Regions from separate parts of the Streptomyces sp. 135 genome, predicted to be linked through region 3. Evidence: riboswitches for the same ligand, from Rfam matches in the RefSeq annotation. Region 3 holds a riboswitch; each other region holds the start of a gene.

Region 1 (5,866 bases), 820 kb from region 3:
CCCAGGCGACCGGCGCGGACGCGGTCCGCACCGACATCATCGTGGGCGGCCTCCACCAGAGCCCCGCCTACGTCGTCCAGCCCGAGCACGAGGCCGGCGTCCAGCTCGCCGTGCACCCGCTGGCGGCCCGCGCGCTCCTCGGCCTGCCCGCCGGTGAGCTTGCCGGACAGCTCGTCGTCGGCGGCACCGACGTGCTCGGCGCGGGCGCCGCCGAGGTCCGTGAGCGGCTGTGCGCCCTGGAGGCCTGGGAGGACCGCTTCGCCGTCCTCGCCGACTACCTGAGGCGGCGCGCGGACCGGCCCGCCGGAGCCGTGCGCCCCGAGGTCGCCGAGGCCTGGGCCTGGCTCGCCCGGCACCGCGGCGCCGGCACCCTCGGCGGCCTGTCCCGGCACGTCGCCCTCAGCGAGCGCCGCCTGACCGCCCTCTTCCGTGCCGAGACCGGGCTGAGCCCCAAGCAGGCCGCGCGCCTGATGCGCTTCCAGCACGCCAAGGCGGCCGTGACCCGCGCCGTCGCGGCGGGCGACCCGCCGGACCTCGCCCGGGTCGCCGCCGACACGGGCTACTACGACCACTCCCACCTCGTACGGGACTTCCGGCAGTACACGGGGGTGAGCCCCACGGGCTGGCTGGCCGAGGAGTGCCGGAATATCCAAGCCGGGGCGCACGCCGGAGGCGAAGAGTGGCAGACATGAACACCACACCTGACACCACACGTGACACCACACCTGATACCGCGCCTGACACCACACACCACGAGCCGCTCACCACCACCCCCGCCCCCACGACCTGGCCGTGCCTCCAGGCGCAGGACGCCCCCGCCCTGATCGACTTCCTCGTCGACACCGTCGGCTTCCTGCGCACGGCCGTGTACGAGGACGGCGGCCGCGTCGTCCACGCCCAGCTCGACTGGCCCGAGGGAGGCGGCGTCATGCTCGGCTCGTACGACCCCGGGACGGCCGCCGAGACCTGCGGGAAGCCAGGCACCTCCGGCGCCTACGTCGTGACCGACCGGGTGGACGACCTGTACCACCGCCTCCGCGAGGCGGGCGTGAAGATCACCGGAGACATCGAGGACAAGCCGTACGGCAGCCGCGAGTTCGGTATCCGGGACCCCGAGGGAAACCGCTGGTCCTTCGGCACCTACCGGGGCGAGCCGAGGCCGGGCCCGGGCCGGTGAAGGCGCGTGATAACTTGCGCAAGCCAGTCAAACCCACACCTGGGCCAGGGAATCCGGTGGAAATCCGGAACTGACGCGCAGCGGTGAGGGGGACGGGCGGGGCCACGGCCACTGGGCGTCTTCGGACGCCTGGGAAGGCGCCCCGTCCGGTTCGATCCCGAGTCCGAAGACCTGCTGGCGCCTCCGCTCGCACACCGGGCGGCGGAGGCCGTGACGCAGACCAGGCTCCGCGTATGAGCCGTGACACTCAAGGGATCGCGTGTCCTCGACAGCCCGTATGTCCGCCGTGCTCTGTACCGCACTGCTCGCGCTCACCGCCTGCGGCGGAGGCTCCGCCCAGAAGTCCGCGGGCAAGAGCGCCGACGGCTACCCCGTCACCGTCGCCTCCTGCGGCAAGGAGGCCGAGGTCCAGGCCCCGCCGAAGCGCGCCGTCTCCCTCGACCAGGGCTCCACGGAGATCCTGCTCTCCCTCGGCCTCGCCGACCGCATGGCGGGCACCGGCACCTGGACCGACCCCGTCCCGAAGCACCTGGAGAAGGAGAACGCGAAGGTCGAGCGGCTCGCCGACCGCTATCCCGCCCTGGAGAAGGTCCTCTCCAAGGAGCCGGACTTCGTCAGCGCCTCCTTCCTCTACACCGTGGGCAAGGGCGGCGTCGCCGACCGCGCGAAGTTCACCGAACTCGGCGTGCCCGTCTACGTATCGCCCACCGACTGCGCGGGCAAGGACAACGACGGCGGCGGCGACGGCAAACGCGTCAAGACCCTCACCATGGACACCGTCTACGGCGAAGTACGCGACCTCGCCCAGGTGTTCGGCGTCGAGAAGCGCGGCGAGAAGCTGATCGCGGACCTGAAGGGCCGCGTCGCGAAGGCCACGAAGGACATCGACGCGTCCGGTGTCTCGCTCCTGTACTGGTTCGCCAACTCCGACGCCCCGTACATGGCGGGCTGCTGCGGCGCCCCCGGCATCATCACCCGCGAACTCGGCGCGAAGAACGTCTTCGACGACACCCGCGAGGAGTGGCCCCAGATCAACTGGGAGACCGTCGCCGACCGCGACCCCGACGTCCTCGTCATCGGCGACCTCACCCGCAAGTCGCAGTCCGCGGAGAGCGCCGCGGCGAAGATCAGGTTCCTGGAGTCCAACCCCGCGACCAAGAACCTCACCGCCGTCAAGAAGAAGCGCTACGTACTCCTCAGCGGCCAGGCCATGAACCCCACGATCCGCACGGTCGACGGCATCGAGCAAGTGGCCGCCGGGCTGCGGAAGTTCGGGCTGGCGAAGTGAGCCCGGCCGCCCCCGCCCGGCAGGGGCTGCTGTGGCTGGCCGGCGGCGCCGCGCTGGTCCTCTCGGTGGCGGTCGCCGTCACCATCGGCCCCGCCGACATCTCGGTCCCCGACGTGTTCTCGGCGCTCGCCGCGCACCTCGGCTGGGGCGAGGCACACCTCACCCCCATCAGGGACGGCATCGTCTGGAACCTGCGGCTGCCCCGCACCCTGCTCGCCGCGGTCTGCGGCGCGGGCCTCGCGGTCTGCGGCGCGGTCATGCAGTCCCTGCTCCGCAACCCCCTCGCGGACCCCTTCGTGCTCGGCGTGTCGTCCGGGGCGTCCACCGGAGCGGTCGCGGTCGTCGTCCTCGGCGTCGGCGGGGGAGCGCTGTCGATCTCGGCGGGTGCCTTCGTGGGCGCGCTCTGCTCGTTCGCGCTCGTCCTCCTGCTGAGCCACACACTCGGCGGCACGACGGACCGCGTCGTCCTGTCGGGCGTCGCCGCGATGCAGCTGTTCTCCGCGCTGACGTCGTTCGTCATCCTCACCGCGGGCGACGCGGAGACCACCCGCGGCGTGCTGTTCTGGCTGCTCGGCTCGCTCAGCGGGGCGGGCTGGACGGATGTGTGGCTCTGCGCGGCGGTCCTCGCCGCGGTGCTGCTCGTCTGCCTCGGCCACGCCCGTACGCTCGACGCCTTCGCCTTCGGGCAGGAGGCGGCGGCAACACTGGGCGTACGGGTGGCCCGCACCCGCCTGGTCCTGCTCTGCGTGACGGCGCTGCTGACCGCCGTCCTGGTCAGCTCGGCGGGCGCCATCGGCTTCGTGGGCCTGGTCCTGCCGCACGCGGCCCGCGCCTTCACCGGCTCGGGGCACGCCCGGCTGCTCCCGGTCACGGCGCTCACCGGCGCGGTGTTCCTGGTCTGGGTGGACACCCTGGCCCGAACGGCCCTGGACCCGCAGGAGGTCCCGGTGGGCGTCGTGACGTCACTCATCGGCGTACCGGCGTTCGTGGTGGTGCTGTACCGGACACGGAGGGCGACATGACGACGTACGAGGTGACGGCGGACGCCCGGGGCGGTCTGCGCGCCGACCGGGTCACCCGCGAGGCCGGCGGTCGGCTCGTCGTCGACGGCGTGAGCCTCGCCCCGCCGCCCGGCACCACGGTGGGCCTCCTCGGGCCCAACGGCTCCGGGAAATCCACGCTCCTACGCATCCTGGCCGGCGTCCTGGCTCCGGCCTCAGGAGTGGTCACCCTGGACGGCCACCCGCTGCCCGACACCCCGCGCCGCACGGTGGCACGCCGTATCGCGGTGGTAGAACAACACGCGACCACACAAACCGAGTTGACCGTACGAGACGTCGTACGCCTCGGCCGCATCCCGCACCGCCGCGCGTGGTCGGCCCCCACGCCCCACGACGAGCGGGCCGTGCGCGAGGCCCTGGCGCGCACGGGCCTCACCGACCGCGCGGCCCAGTCCTGGCACACGCTCTCCGGCGGCGAACGCCAACGCGTCCAGATAGCCCGCGCCCTGGCCCAGGAGCCCCGCGAACTCCTCCTGGACGAGCCCACCAACCACCTCGACATCCAGCACCAGCTCGACCTGCTCTCCCTGGTCGCCGAACTCCCCGTCACCAGCGTGATCGCCCTGCACGACCTCAACCTGGCGGCGATGTTCTGCGACCACGTACTGATCCTGAAGGACGGCACGGCGTACGCGGCGGGCACGCCGACGGAGGTGATCACGGAGGAACTCATCGCGGAGGTCTACGGCGTACGGGCGGTGGTGACCCGGGAGGACCCTCCCTCCGTCCGCTTCCTGCGAGGACCGGTACCAGTCCAGCCGCGTACGACTGGCCCTTAACGCGCAGCGGCCGCCGGCCGTAGGTTCACGCCGAGGACCGTGAACCACGCGAGGAGGAGCCCGCGGCCATGCGAGCGCAGCCACAGGAACGGACGACCGCGGTGATCGCCCACGTCAGCGACACCCACATCGACACGCGCGAGGAGGACGGCGGCCGCAGCGTCGCCCGCACCCGCGCGGTCATGGAGTACCTGAACGCCCTCCCGTACGACCTGGACGCGGTCATCGTCACGGGCGACATAGCCGACCACGCGGCCCCTTCGGAGTACGAGGCGGCCCGCGAACTCCTGGCGACCCGCCACCCGCTGCTGGCCTGCCCCGGCAACCACGACGACCGCGCGGCGTTCCGCGCACACCTGCTGGGCGAGCCGCCGAGTACGGCCCCGGTCAACCACTCCCGCACGACGCCCCGCTTCACCCTCGCCCTCTGCGACACCTCGGTCCCCGGCGAGGACCACGGCAGGCTGGCCGACGAGACCCTGACCTGGCTGACGAACACCCTGGCGGCGGCCCCGGCGCTGATCGCCTTCCACCACCCGCCGACCACCCTGCACACGCCGTACGTCGACGAGATCCGCCAGTTCGACGAGGCCCGCCTGGCCGCCCTGACGGCCCGCCACCCCAACATCACGGCATTCCTGGCGGGCCACGCGCACACCCCCGCGGCAACGACATTCGCGGACCGCCCGCTCCTGGTGGCCCCCGGCGTCGTCTCGACCCTCCGCCTCCCCTGGGAACCCCAGACACACGCGACCCACCACGTACACAGGGACCTGCCTCCGGCGGTGGCCTTCCATGTCCTGGACGAGACCGGCCGCCTGACTACGCACTACCGGGTGGTGCCGCTGGCGTGAGCTTTGGGGGGCGGGGCGGGGCGCGGGGCAGGCAGCGTCAGCCGTCAGCCCAGAGACTTCTCGATGGCCTCGAAAATGTCCGCGTCAGTCTCCTGTTGCCAAGTCGGAAGCTCGGGCCAATCGGCCACGTAGCCCGGCTTCGGCTCGTCGAAATGCTTGAACATCTGGGCTGTCCAACACGTGGCGACGAAGCGGCTCTTCTGCTCGCGGGACAGCCGCGCCGTGCTGCCGCCGCTGATCTCGACGAAGTGGCGGACCTGGTCGTAGACGGAGCCCGCCGCCTCACGCTCCCACTGTGGGGTGTCGTCCCACGGCATGACGTAGCCGGCCTTCGGCTCTCCCGGAAAGTGCCGGCGAACTCCCGCGATCCAGGCTTCCCGGAACAGTCGTGCACCCTCGGTCTGCGACATGCCTACCCCTCTCGTCACGGCGTGCTCAGAGTGGCGATCTCGACTCCCAGCTCCGCCACGCGGGGGTCGCGGCCCAAAGAACCGAACTCGTCGCACAAGGCCTGGAGTCTACGGGCGACAGACCCGGACCCGGAGGCTCGGGCCAGGCGGAGAGCCTCCTCGCCGTACGCCACGACCTGCTCGGCGTCCCGCCGCTTGGCGCCGATGGCGGCCAGGTCCGTGAGCACTGCTCCGCGTCGGCGGTACGAGTGGCCGGAGGCCAGGACTGTCTGTGCGAGAGCGTTCTTCAATACGCCC
Region 2 (5,866 bases), 2.4 Mb from region 3:
CGCCTTCGCGCAGACCAACCCGACGACCGACAAGCCGCGCGGCGCGCTCGCGCCCGCCGAGGCCGGGCAGTGGACGTACGCCACGCTCGCGCTCGGCTCGGCCCTCGCGCTGTTCATGTACCCGCACTCGATCACGGCGACGCTCTCCTCCAAGAGCCGCGACGTGATCCGCCGCAACACCACCATCCTGCCGCTGTACTCACTGATGCTCGGCCTGCTGGCACTGCTCGGCTTCATGGCGATCGCGGCGGGCATCAAGGTGGACAACGGCCAGTTGGCCATCCCGCAGCTCTTCGAGACCATGTTCCCGGACTGGTTCACGGGCGTGGCCTTCGCGGCCATCGGCATCGGCGCGCTGGTCCCGGCGGCCATCATGTCGATCGCGGCCGCGAACCTCTTCACCCGCAACATCTACAAGGACTTCCTCAAGCCCGACGCGACGCCCGCGCAAGAGACCAAGGTCTCCAAGCTGGTCTCACTGCTGGTGAAGGTCGGCGCGCTCGCCTTCGTCCTCACCATGGACAAGACCGTCGCGATCAACTTCCAGCTGCTCGGCGGCATCTGGATCCTCCAGACGATGCCCGCGCTGGTCGGCGGCCTGTTCACCCGGTGGTTCCACCGCTGGGCGCTCCTCGCCGGCTGGGCGGTCGGCATGGTCTACGGCACGCTGGCGGCGTACGGCGTCGCGTCGCCGACGCAGAAGCACTTCGGCGGCTCCTCCGACACGATCCCCGGCATCGGCGAGATCGGCTACATCGGCCTCACCGCGTTCGTCCTGAACGTCATCGTCACCGTGGCCCTCACCTTCGTCCTGAAGGCGTTGAAGGCCCCGGACGGCATCGACGAGACCTCGCCCGGTGACTACACCGCGGACGCGGGCGACCCGGGTGTCATCCAGGAACTGCCCAAGGCCACCGCGGGCGCCGGGCACTGAGCCCATACCTACCCGCATCGACAGGGCCGCCGGAAATCCGGCGGCCTTTGTCGTACCCGTGTTGCACACTGCGCCTCATGGATACGACGACCATCACGATCAGGCAGGCCCGCCCCGAGGAGTACGAGGCGCTGGGCGCCCTCACCGCGCAGGCCTATCTCGACGACGGACACCTGGACTTCGGGGCGGAGGACCCCTATCTGGACGTGCTGCGCGACGTGGCGGCGCGCGCGGCCGCGGCGGAGGTCCTGGTGGCGGAGGCGGACGGGACCGTACTCGGCTGCGTCACCTACGTCCCCTCCGGCGGGCCCATGGCCGACATAGCGCGCGAGAGCGAGGCGGAGATCCGCATGCTGGCCGTCTCCTCCGAGGCGCGCGGCCGGGGCGCCGGCGAGACGCTCGTACGGGAGTGCGTGCGGCGCGCCAAGGAGGCGGGCCGCACCGGGCTCGTCCTGTCCACGCAGACGTCGATGCACGCCGCCCACCGGCTGTACGGGCGCCTCGGCTTCGTACGGACGCCCGAGCGCGACTGGCGGCCGATCGAGACCGTGCCGCTGCTCGCCTACGCGTTGACTCTCTGAGCCCACCCGACTCCCCCTGCGCACCGACACAAGATGTGGGGCCGCCTCAGGAACCCGACACAAGATGTATGCTCGTGCTCGCTGTCGCCGCAGGGGAATCCGGTGCAAGTCCGGAACTGTCCCGCAACGGTGCATGTGTACGCATTTTGCGTACGCGGAGTCCGAGGACCTGCCGACAGTGCACCCGTGCCGTCCGGCCCGGGTGCCGACCGTCCGGGCCTCGTGGAGTGGGCCGGTGGACGCGGTACGCCGCCCTGCCCGGGTGCGCCCGTGTGTGCCCGCCCCCCTCCTCCTGGCCCAGAGCCGAGCGAGGGAGTGCTCCACGTGACCATCGCGCCTGCCGAACCTGCGTCAGCGCCGTCGAGGCCGACCACCGAGGGTGCCGAGGGAACCGACGGGCCAGGGGCCGCGCTGCTGCGCACCCTGACCGATCTCACCGCCGACCTTCCCGACGCCGACCCCGGCCGGGTCGCCGCCGCCGCGCTGCGCGGCCGCTCCGCCAGGGCCGACGCCTCGGAGCTGCGGGAGCTCGCGACCGAGGCGGCCGCGGGGCTCATCGCCGAGGACCCGGCGTACTCGAAGCTGGCGGCCCGGCTCCTGTCGATCGGCATCCGCGAGGAGGCGGCGACGCAGGGCGTGCGCTCCTTCACCGACTCCGTGGCGGTCGGCCACCGCGAGGGCCTGATCGCCGACCGCACGGCCCAGTTCGTGACGGCGCACGCGGCCCGGCTCGACGCGCTGGTGGACACCGCGCTCGCCGACGGCGCCGACTTCCGCTTCGAGTACTTCGGCCTGCGCACCCTGCACAGCCGCTATCTGCTGCGCCATCCGATCACCCGGCAGGTCATCGAGACCCCGCAGCACTTCATGCTGCGCGTCGCGAGCGGCCTGGCCAAGGACGAGGGCGCCGCGGCCGTGGACGAGGTCGCCGCGCTGTACGGCCTGATGAGCCGCCTGGACTACCTGCCGTCCTCGCCGACGCTCTTCAACTCCGGCACCCGCCACCCGCAGATGTCCTCCTGCTACCTCCTCGACTCCCCGCTCGACGAGCTGGACTCGATCTACGACCGCTACCACCAGGTCGCGCGGCTCTCCAAGCACGCGGGCGGCATCGGACTCTCGTACTCCCGCATCCGTTCCCGGGGTTCGCTGATCCGCGGCACGAACGGGCACTCGAACGGCATCGTGCCGTTCCTGAAGACCCTGGACGCCTCGGTCGCCGCCGTGAACCAGGGCGGCCGGCGCAAGGGCGCGGCCGCGGTCTACCTGGAGACGTGGCACTCCGACATCGAGGAGTTCCTCGAACTGCGCGACAACACCGGTGAGGACGCGCGCCGCACGCACAACCTCAACCTCGCGCACTGGATCCCGGACGAGTTCATGCGCCGGGTCGCCGCCGACCAGGACTGGTCGCTGTTCTCCCCGGCCGACGTGCCCGAGCTCGTCGACCTGTGGGGCGAGGAGTTCGACGCCGCCTACCGCGGGGCCGAGGCCGCCGGGCTCGCGAAGAAGACCATCCCGGCCCGGGACCTGTACGGCCGCATGATGCGCACCCTCGCGCAGACCGGCAACGGCTGGATGACGTTCAAGGACGCCGCCAACCGCACCGCCAACCAGACGGCGGAGCCCGGCCACACCGTGCACTCCTCGAACCTCTGCACCGAGATCCTGGAGGTGACGGACGACGGCGAGACGGCGGTCTGCAACCTCGGCTCGGTGAACCTCGGCGCCTTCGTGGAGGACGGCGACCTCGCCTGGGACCGGCTCGACGAGACCGTCCGCACCGCCGTCACCTTCCTGGACCGCGTCGTCGACATCAACTTCTACCCGACCGAGCAGGCCGGGCGCTCCAACGCCAAGTGGCGCCCGGTCGGCCTCGGCGCGATGGGCCTCCAGGACGTCTTCTTCCAGCTGAAGCTGCCGTTCGACTCCCCCGAGGCGCGCGCCCTGTCCACCCGGATCGCCGAGCGGATCATGCTCGCCGCGTACGAGGCGTCGGCCGACCTCGCCGAGCGCGAGGGCCCGCTGCCCGCCTGGGAGAAGACCCGCACCGCGCGCGGCGTGCTGCACCCCGACCACTACGGCGTCGAGCTGACCTGGCCGGAGCGGTGGGCGGCCCTGCGCGCCCGTATCGCCACGACCGGCATGCGCAATTCGCTCCTGCTCGCCATCGCGCCGACCGCCACCATCGCGTCCATCGCGGGCGTGTACGAGTGCATCGAGCCGCAGGTCTCCAACCTCTTCAAGCGCGAGACGCTGTCCGGCTGGTGGACGTGAAGCGGCTCGGCCTGGACGCGAGGCGCTGCGCGAGGCCAACGGCTCGGTGCAGGGCTTCGGCTGGATCCCCGAGGACGTCCGCGCGCTCTACCGCACGGCCTGGGAGATCCCGCAGCGCGGCCTGATCGACATGGCCGCCGCGCGCACCCCGTTCCTCGACCAGGCGCAGTCCCTGAACCTGTTCCTGGAGACGCCGACCATCAGCAAGCTCTCCTCGATGTACGCGTACGCCTGGCAGCAGGGCCTGAAGACGACGTACTACCTGCGCTCGCGCCCCGCCACGCGCATCGCCCGCGCGGCCGGTGGCTCGAACGCCACCGCCGCCCCCGTACCCGCGCAGGTCACGGCCGAAGAGGCCGTCGCCTGCTCCCTGGAAAACCCCGAGTCCTGCGAGGCCTGCCAGTAATGTCCATTGCCAAGAACCTTCTCGACCCGGGCTTCGAGCTGACCCTGCGCCCCATGCGCTACCCGGACTTCTACGAGCGCTACCGGGACGCGATCAAGAACACCTGGACGGTGGAGGAGGTCGACCTCCACTCGGACGTCGCCGACCTGGCGAAGATGACGCCCGAGGAGCAGCACCTGATCGGCCGCCTCGTCGCGTTCTTCGCGACCGGTGACTCGATCGTCTCCAACAATCTGGTGCTGACGCTCTACAAGCACATCAACTCCCCCGAAGCGCGGCTCTACTTGAGCCGTCAGCTCTTCGAGGAGGCCGTGCACGTCCAGTTCTACCTGACGCTGCTCGACACCTATCTGCCCGACCCCGAGGACCGGGCGGCCGCGTTCGACGCGGTGGAGGAGATCCCCTCCATCCGGGAGAAGGCGCAGTTCTGCTTCAAGTGGATGGACTCGGTCGAGAAGCTGGACCGGCTGGAGACGCAGGCCGACCGCCGCCGCTTCCTGCTCAACCTGATCTGCTTCGCCGCGTGCATCGAGGGGCTCTTCTTCTACGGTGCCTTCGCGTACGTCTACTGGTTCCGCAGCCGAGGTCTGCTGCACGGCCTGGCCACCGGCACCAACTGGGTCTTCCGCGACGAGACGATGCACATGAGTTTCGCCTTCGACGTGGTGGACACGGTCCGCAAGGAGGAGCCCGAGCTCTTCGACGACGCGCTCCAGACGCAGGTCACGGACATGCTGAAGGAGGCCGTCGAGGCGGAGCTGCAGTTCGCGCGCGACCTGTGCGGGGACGGTCTGCCGGGCATGAACACCGACTCGATGCGCGCGTACCTGGAGTGCGTCGCCGACCAGCGCCTCCAGCGGCTCGGCTTCGCGCCGGTCTACGGCTCGTCGAACCCGTTCTCCTTCATGGAGCTCCAGGGCGTGCAGGAGCTGACCAACTTCTTCGAGCGGCGGCCGTCGGCGTACCAGGTCGCGGTCGAGGGCTCGGTCTCCTTCGACGACGAGTTCTGAGAGGACCAGTACCGAGAACGTGTGTGTCCGCCCCGCCACGGGGGGCGGGGCGGACACACCTGCGCGCTCAGCGCGGCCGAACCCGCAGGACCAGCCGCTTCGGATGCAGGGTGATGCCGACGCGGGTGCCGGTGTCGGTCTCCGGGACCCGCTCCAGGCGCCACTTCGGGGCCACCGTGCCGAGGATCAGGGCCAGTTCGGCCATGCTGAAGTGATCGCCGGGGCACTTACGGTTGCCGACACCGAACGGCATCATGGCGAACTCCGGGATCTCCCCCGCGCGTTCGGGCAGCCACCGGTCCGGGTCGAACTCCAGGTGCCGCTCGAAGGAACGCGGGTCGCGCTGCATCGCGTAGACGCTGTAGACGATGTCCGCGTCGGCCGGAATGCGATAGCCGCCCAGTTCGGTCTCGGCCACCGACCGGCGCGTGAATATCCAGGCGGCAGGCCGTATCCGCATGGCCTCGGTGATGACATTGCGGGTGTGCGGCAGGTCGTCCAGGTCGGCGAATGTGATCGCGCGACCCCTGGCCACGGAATTTACTTCTTCAATCAACTTCCTTTCCTGCTCGGGGTGTTCGGTGAGCAGATGGAACGTCCACGCCAGCGTCGACGCGACATTCTCCGCACCGGCCACGACGAGGGAAACCACGTGGTC
Region 3 (5,866 bases):
GCGGACCAACAAGTGGCGGGGCGTCCCCGGCCTGAGCGACCCGGGGCTCATGGAGACCTCCGGCACGGTCGAGCTGCCGCCCGCCCAGGACCAGAAGTACCTGGTGGTCGGCGGCGGCGGCGTGGGCGAGTCCAAGAGGTCCAGCGAGAAGACCCGCATCGTCGACCTGAAGGCGGACGAGCCGCGCTTCGTCGACGGGCCCCCGCTGGAGAAGGGCACGCGCTACCCGCAGATGTCCACGCTGCCGGACGACACCGTGCTGATCTCCGGCGGCTCGGAGGACTACCGCGGGCGCGGCGACTCCAACATCCACCAGGCGCGGATCTACGACGCCGGGACCGGGGAGATGCGGCGGGTCGCGGACCCGGAGGTGGGCCGCAACTACCACGCCGGTTCGGTCCTGCTCCCCGACGGCCGCGTGATGTTCTTCGGCTCCGACTCGCTCTACGCCGACAAGGCCAACACCAAGCCGGGCGTCTTCGAGCAGCGCATCGAGATCTACAGCCCGCCGTACCTCTACCAGGGTCCGCGGCCGGCCCTCGGCAAGGGCCCGAAGACCATCGCGCGGGGCGGCTCGGGGACCTTCCCGACCACGCACTCCTCGGCCATCAAGGCGGCCCGCCTCATCCGGCCCAGCGCGTCCACGCACGTCACGGACATCGACCAGACGTCGATCGCGCTGGACCTGGAGAAGTCGAGGGGCGAGGTGACGGTGACGGTTCCGAAGAATCGCAGCCTGGTGGAATCGGGCTGGTACATGCTCTTCGTGACGGACGACCAGGGCGTCCCGAGCAAGGCGCGCTGGGTCCACGTCCGGTGAGCAGCCGCCCCGTAAGGGGCGCGGGGAACTGCGCGAGCAACCACACGAGAGCCGCAGTCGCGTCTGCCGAGCAACCTGGCAGATGCGACTGCGGCTCTTCGCGGGCTGAGCGCGCAGTTCCCCGCGCCCCTAGGGAGGCGACCCTTACGAGGCGTTCCTCGCCAGGCCGAGCGCGTACTCCGGCCACCACTCGCCCGCCTTCGGGCCACCCCGGCACGTCCCGTCGGACTCCCCCGGCCGCTTGACCCACAGATACGCGTCGACGAGCGGATCGGCCGTCTTCGTCGTCGGCGTCTCGCCGAGCGCCCGCCCCGGCGGGTTGCACCAGGGGTCCTTGCCCTTGTCGTAAGGGCCGTTGCCGTTGCGGCCCGTGTCGATGACGAACGGCTTGCCGCCGATCTTCGCCGAGAGCTTCTTGCCGAACTCCGTACTGGCCTCGGTGGTCTGGAAGTTGGAGACGTTCACCGAGAAGCCGTCGGCCTGCTCGACGCCGGACCGCTTCAGGGGCTCCCAGAGCGAGTCGGGGTTCTGCCAGCCCGCGTTGCCCGCGTCGAGGTACACCTTGGTGTTCTTCAGGGACTTGAGCTTGGTGATGGCGCCCTTGAGGAGGTCGTAGCGCTCCTCGTGGAACTGCTCGGGCGTGCAGTTGTCGACCATGTGCAGCACCGCGTCGGGCTCCAGGATCACCGTGGCGCGCCGGTCGCCGATGCCCTTGGCGACCTGGTCGACGAAGGCGCGGTACGCGTTGCCGTCGGCCGCGCCGCCCCCCGAGTACTGGCCGCAGTCGCGGTGCGGAATGTTGTAGAGGACCAGCAGGGCGTCCCGATCCGCCTTCTCGGCGGCCTCGGTGAAGCCGCGGGCCTGTTCCTCGGCGCTCTCCGGGACGATCCACTCGGACACCGGCTGCTCGGCGATCCGCCGGATCAGCTCGGCCTCGTCCTTCTTGCCGTCCTTCTCGTACGAGGCGACCTGCTTGGCCGCGGTCCCCTCCGGGTTGACCCAGTACGGGTCCTTGCTCTTCGGCTGCTGCTCCGGAGGCCGGCCCGACGTCTTCTCCTCCGGGTCACCACCGGAGGAGGAGCACGCGGAAAGGAGCAGCGCGGCCCCCGCGAGCGCCACCCCCGTCCGCACCCCCCGGGCCGCGAGACCATGTCCGCGGCGGGTGTCTTTGCGGTACATCCACTCCCCCTTGGGCGCACTGTCCGTATCTCAATCCTGACATACGGTCCTTTGCCCCACGAGTGCTGTCACCAAGGGCCGTTACCGTGCGCGTCGGCAGGGTAGGCAGAGCGTGCGGAGAGGGGAGGAGAGGGCCATGGGGGACCACCCATGCGAACTGCGGCTCGCGGAGATCCTGGTGGAGAGCGCGGACACGCTGGCCGACGATTTCGACCCCGAGGGCTATCTGCGGCGGCTCTCGGACCACTCCGTGGAACTGCTCGGCGCGCAGGGCGCGGGCGTGATGTACACCGGCGGGGGCGGCGGGGTCCGCCTCATCACCGGGAGCAGGCGGCCGGCGGCGGTGCGCGCCCTGTTGGCGGCGCAGCACCGGGGCGGTCCGTGTCTCGAGGGCTTCGGGACGGGCAGGCCCGTGCCGCCGGTCCGGATCGACCGCGCCGAAGTGGCGTCCCGGTGGCCCGCGTTCGCCGAACGGGCCGGTGAGCACGGCGTCACGGCGACGTTCACGGTGCCGCTGCGGCACCGCGGCCCGGTCCTCGGGGTACTCAACGTCTTCGTGTCGCAGGCGCACGGGACGGAGCCCGCCGAGCGGGAGCTGCGGCTGCTGCGGGTGCTCGCGGACGCCGCGGCGGTGGGCCTGCACAACCACCGCACGCACACGCGGTACCGCACGCTGTCCGCACAGCTACAGGGCGCGCTGGACAGCCGTATCCGCATCGAACAGGCCAAAGGCGTCCTGGCCGAGCGCTGGAACACGGGGGTGGACGAGGCTTTTGAGGCGCTGCGGTGTTACGCGCGCAGGGAGAGCCGGCTCATCGACGTGGTCGCCGCGCAGGTGATCGAGGGAACCCTCGGCGTCGAGGAGCTGCGGCAGGTGCGGCCCGGGCGGTCCTGAGAGGGCGGGCCGGGCCACGGAGGGGTGCGGGGCCCACCGCGTGGCCACTTGGCGCCGTCCGTCGCAGGGCCGCCTCTAGGCCGCCGCGCGCATTCGCCCTAGAGTCTCTTGCACGGCCCAAGCCCCTGGCCTTGCGGGTCGTTCCGGAATCCGGGACCACCCGTGCACCTCCCGCGCCGGCGCCGGGTTCCTCCCGCAGCTCGTGCGCGCGCGGTCGAGGACCAGCCCGGTCGGCGGCTCCCCGGGGGGGGGAGCGGGTCGCCGATCGGGCCAGGTGAGCCCGGCGGCCGGTGGAACCGCCCCGGACCCGGCGGGGTGTTGACAGGGACGCGACGCGCTGGGACTCTCCGTGACGACAAGTCCATACATCGAGGCGACGGTTGACAGGAACCCGGTGCGAATCCGGGACGGTCCCGCCACTGTGACCGCGTACGCACGCTCGTACGCGGAAGTCAGGAACTGAGCCGTCGTCCTCCTGCCATGGGGCGTGGAAACCCCAGAAGGAGGCCCACCGGTATGTCCCTGCACTCCGCAGCTCCGCACACCGACACCACGGCGAGCCAGGCCGCCGTGACGCAGACCCGCGACTGGCTGATCGCATCGGCCGCCGCGGTCATCGCGCTCATCGCGCTGTACGCCGTGTTCATGGACAACGGCTCGCTGATCTCGGCGACCGGCGACTACCTCCACGAGTTCGCGCACGACGGCCGGCACCTCTTCGGCGCCCCGTGCCACTGACCGGGCGGACGGACACGAGCACCATGCCCACATCACCCGTACTCCCGCTGCTCGGACGCGGCCTGGTGGCGGGAGGAGCGGCGGGCCTCGCCGCCGGCCTCTTCTCCCTGCTGCTCGCCGAGCCCCTGATGGACCGCGCGATCCGCGCCGAGGAGAGACGCTCGGCCGCCGAGGAGCACGCGCACGGCGCGGCGCAGGCCATCCAGCACCACGAGGAGCTGTTCAGCCGCTCCACCCAGCACGGCGGCCTGGTCGTGACCGCGGTCGTCGCGGGCCTTGCCCTCGGCGTGCTGGTCGCCGTCGCGTACGCCGCGGTGCACCGGCGGGATCCGCGCGCGCTGCCGTGGCCGCGCGCGCTGGCCTTCTGCGGCGCGGCCTTCCTCGCGGTCTCGCTCCTGCCCGGGATCCGCTATCCGGCGAACCCGCCGGGCGTCGGCGACGCGGGCACCGTCGGCGACCGCCAGGCGCTCTGGCTCGCCTCGGTCGCCATCGGCGTGCTCGGCATGTTCCTCGTGCGCCAGGTGTACGTGCGCCTCGTCGCGCGTCCCGAACCGGTGCGGCACATCGCGACGGCGCTCACCGCGGTCGCCGTCCTCCTTGCGCTCTTCCTGCTGCCGGGCAACCCCGACCCGGTGCCGGTCGAGGCGTCGCTGCTGTGGGAGTTCCGCATGCTGTCGCTCGCCTCGCACGCCCTGCTGTGGGCGGTGTTCGCGGCGGTCTTCGGCGCCCTGGGGGTGCGCGCGGCGGCCCGGAGCGCCGTCGAGGTGACCGCTCCGGCCCCGTCACCGGCCGGGCAGCGGGTCGCCTGACGGGGGCGGCGCCGGGTCTAGCGCCGCACTCCCGTGAGGTACGCCGAGACGATCACGTTCGCCGTGTAGGTGCGGGTGGCCCGGTCGAAGGTGCCGCCGCAGGTGATGAGGCGCAGTTCGGCGCGGCCCTCCTCGTGGGGGCCGTAGGCCTTCTTCGCGTCGAAGCGGTCGCTGGTGACGACCTGGACGTCGTCGATCGTGAACTGTGCGACGGTGCCGTCGTCGCGGGTCACCTCGATCTTCTCGCCGGGGCGCGCCGCGCTGAGGTCGTAGAAGACGGCCGGGTCCGTCTCGGTGTCGACGTGGCCGACGAAGAGGGCCGCGCCGGGGGCGCCGGGGCGGGTGCCGCCGCCGTACCAGCCGACGGCGTCCGCCTCGGCGAACGGCGGCGGGTCGATCGCGCCGCGGGCGTCCAGGCCGCGGGCGGTCACCGGGGCGCCGATCTTCAGGGACGGCACTCGACGCGCGCCGGGCGGGCGCCAACGGCTCGTGGGCGGGCGGCAGTTCGACCGCGTGGGGGCGGCCGACCGCCGCCACGTCGCCGGTCGCGGGCCCCGAAAGGCCGCCGGGCAGGCTCGTGAGGCCGCTGCCCCACAGCGCGAGGCCCACCAGGAGGACCGCCCAGGCGACGCCGGTCAGCAGGCGTCCGGACCCGGACGGGCGTTCGCCGCCGGACACGCTCACGTCCCGCCCGTCACTCGGAGCGGCGCCGGCGGACGCTGCGGAAGGCCACGGCGACCGCCGCGACGCCCGCGAGGATCAGGCCGATCACGGCGTGCCGGGTGCCGGGTCCCGCCTCGTCGGCCCCGTCGGCCTCCGCGGACACCGTCGAGGTGAGGTGGGCGGTGCCGCCGCCCCCGGCGCGCACCGGGGCGGCGGGCTCCGGGTTCCGCTGGTTGATCCGGACCGTGCCGGTGCCCTGGTGGGGGTGGCCGTCGCAGATGACGGTGACGTCGTACGAACCGGAGAGGCCGCCCCGGATCTCGGCGTTGCCGTGCAGCGCGTCCTTCCCGCCCCGGCCGGTGAGCTTCGCGTCCCCCTCGAAGGCACCGGACCCGGCCGTCCCGCTGCTGCCCTCACAGCCCGAGACGCGCACCTCGACGGTGGCGCCGGCCTGAGCGTCGGCCGGGGTGACCTCGGCCTGTACGGCACCGTCCTCGTGGGCCCGGGCCGCGCCGACGGGCAGGGCGAGCGCCAGGACGACGGCCGCACCCGCCCCACGAAGAGCAAGGGATCGTATACACATCGTGAACCTCCTGTCCTTCGAGGTTCACGCGCGGTGACGCTCTTCGCATCCCGGTACGGGGCCAAACGGGCGGGGGCCCGGGCCCCGCACCGGCGAGGGGGCGGGGTCGCGGGCCGTGGGGGTCAGACGCGGTCGACCAGGTCGGCGATGGAGTCCACGACGGTGGACGGCCGGAAGGG

What was found. A riboswitch is a leader RNA that binds a small molecule or an ion and turns the genes downstream of it on or off. The one in region 3 is predicted to bind cobalamin.
Region 1: linked by a shared signal. The riboswitch ahead of KKZ08_RS10705 (ABC transporter substrate-binding protein) and the one ahead of KKZ08_RS14275 (CbtB-domain containing protein) in region 3 are both predicted to bind cobalamin.
Region 2: linked by a shared signal. The riboswitch ahead of KKZ08_RS25625 (ribonucleoside-diphosphate reductase subunit alpha) and the one ahead of KKZ08_RS14275 (CbtB-domain containing protein) in region 3 are both predicted to bind cobalamin.

Annotation. Positions count from the first base shown of each region.
Region 1 is NZ_CP075691.1:2,364,850-2,370,715, reverse strand. It holds gene KKZ08_RS10715 (helix-turn-helix domain-containing protein) at 1-692, shown strand, start outside; gene KKZ08_RS10710 (VOC family protein) at 689-1,177, shown strand; cobalamin riboswitch at 1,185-1,371, shown strand; gene KKZ08_RS10705 (ABC transporter substrate-binding protein) at 1,455-2,465, shown strand; gene KKZ08_RS10700 (iron chelate uptake ABC transporter family permease subunit) at 2,492-3,487, shown strand; gene KKZ08_RS10695 (ABC transporter ATP-binding protein) at 3,484-4,305, shown strand; gene KKZ08_RS10690 (metallophosphoesterase) at 4,374-5,159, shown strand; gene KKZ08_RS10685 (hypothetical protein) at 5,204-5,569, opposite strand; gene KKZ08_RS10680 (helix-turn-helix transcriptional regulator) at 5,584-5,866, opposite strand, start outside.
Region 2 is NZ_CP075691.1:5,633,562-5,639,427, reverse strand. It holds gene KKZ08_RS25635 (sodium:solute symporter) at 1-934, shown strand, start outside; gene KKZ08_RS25630 (GNAT family N-acetyltransferase) at 1,012-1,515, shown strand; cobalamin riboswitch at 1,567-1,707, shown strand; partial or broken gene KKZ08_RS25625 (ribonucleoside-diphosphate reductase subunit alpha) at 1,840-4,198, shown strand; gene KKZ08_RS25620 (ribonucleotide-diphosphate reductase subunit beta) at 4,198-5,208, shown strand; gene KKZ08_RS25615 (cytochrome P450) at 5,276-5,866, opposite strand, start outside.
Region 3 is NZ_CP075691.1:3,186,150-3,192,015, forward strand. It holds gene KKZ08_RS14260 (kelch motif-containing protein) at 1-820, shown strand, start outside; gene KKZ08_RS14265 (glycoside hydrolase family 6 protein) at 965-1,999, opposite strand; gene KKZ08_RS14270 (GAF and ANTAR domain-containing protein) at 2,136-2,894, shown strand; cobalamin riboswitch at 3,255-3,378, shown strand; gene KKZ08_RS14275 (CbtB-domain containing protein) at 3,411-3,632, shown strand; gene KKZ08_RS14280 (CbtA family protein) at 3,656-4,441, shown strand; partial or broken gene KKZ08_RS14285 (class F sortase) at 4,459-5,119, opposite strand; gene KKZ08_RS14290 (hypothetical protein) at 5,136-5,687, opposite strand; gene KKZ08_RS14295 (HAD-IIA family hydrolase) at 5,810-5,866, opposite strand, start outside.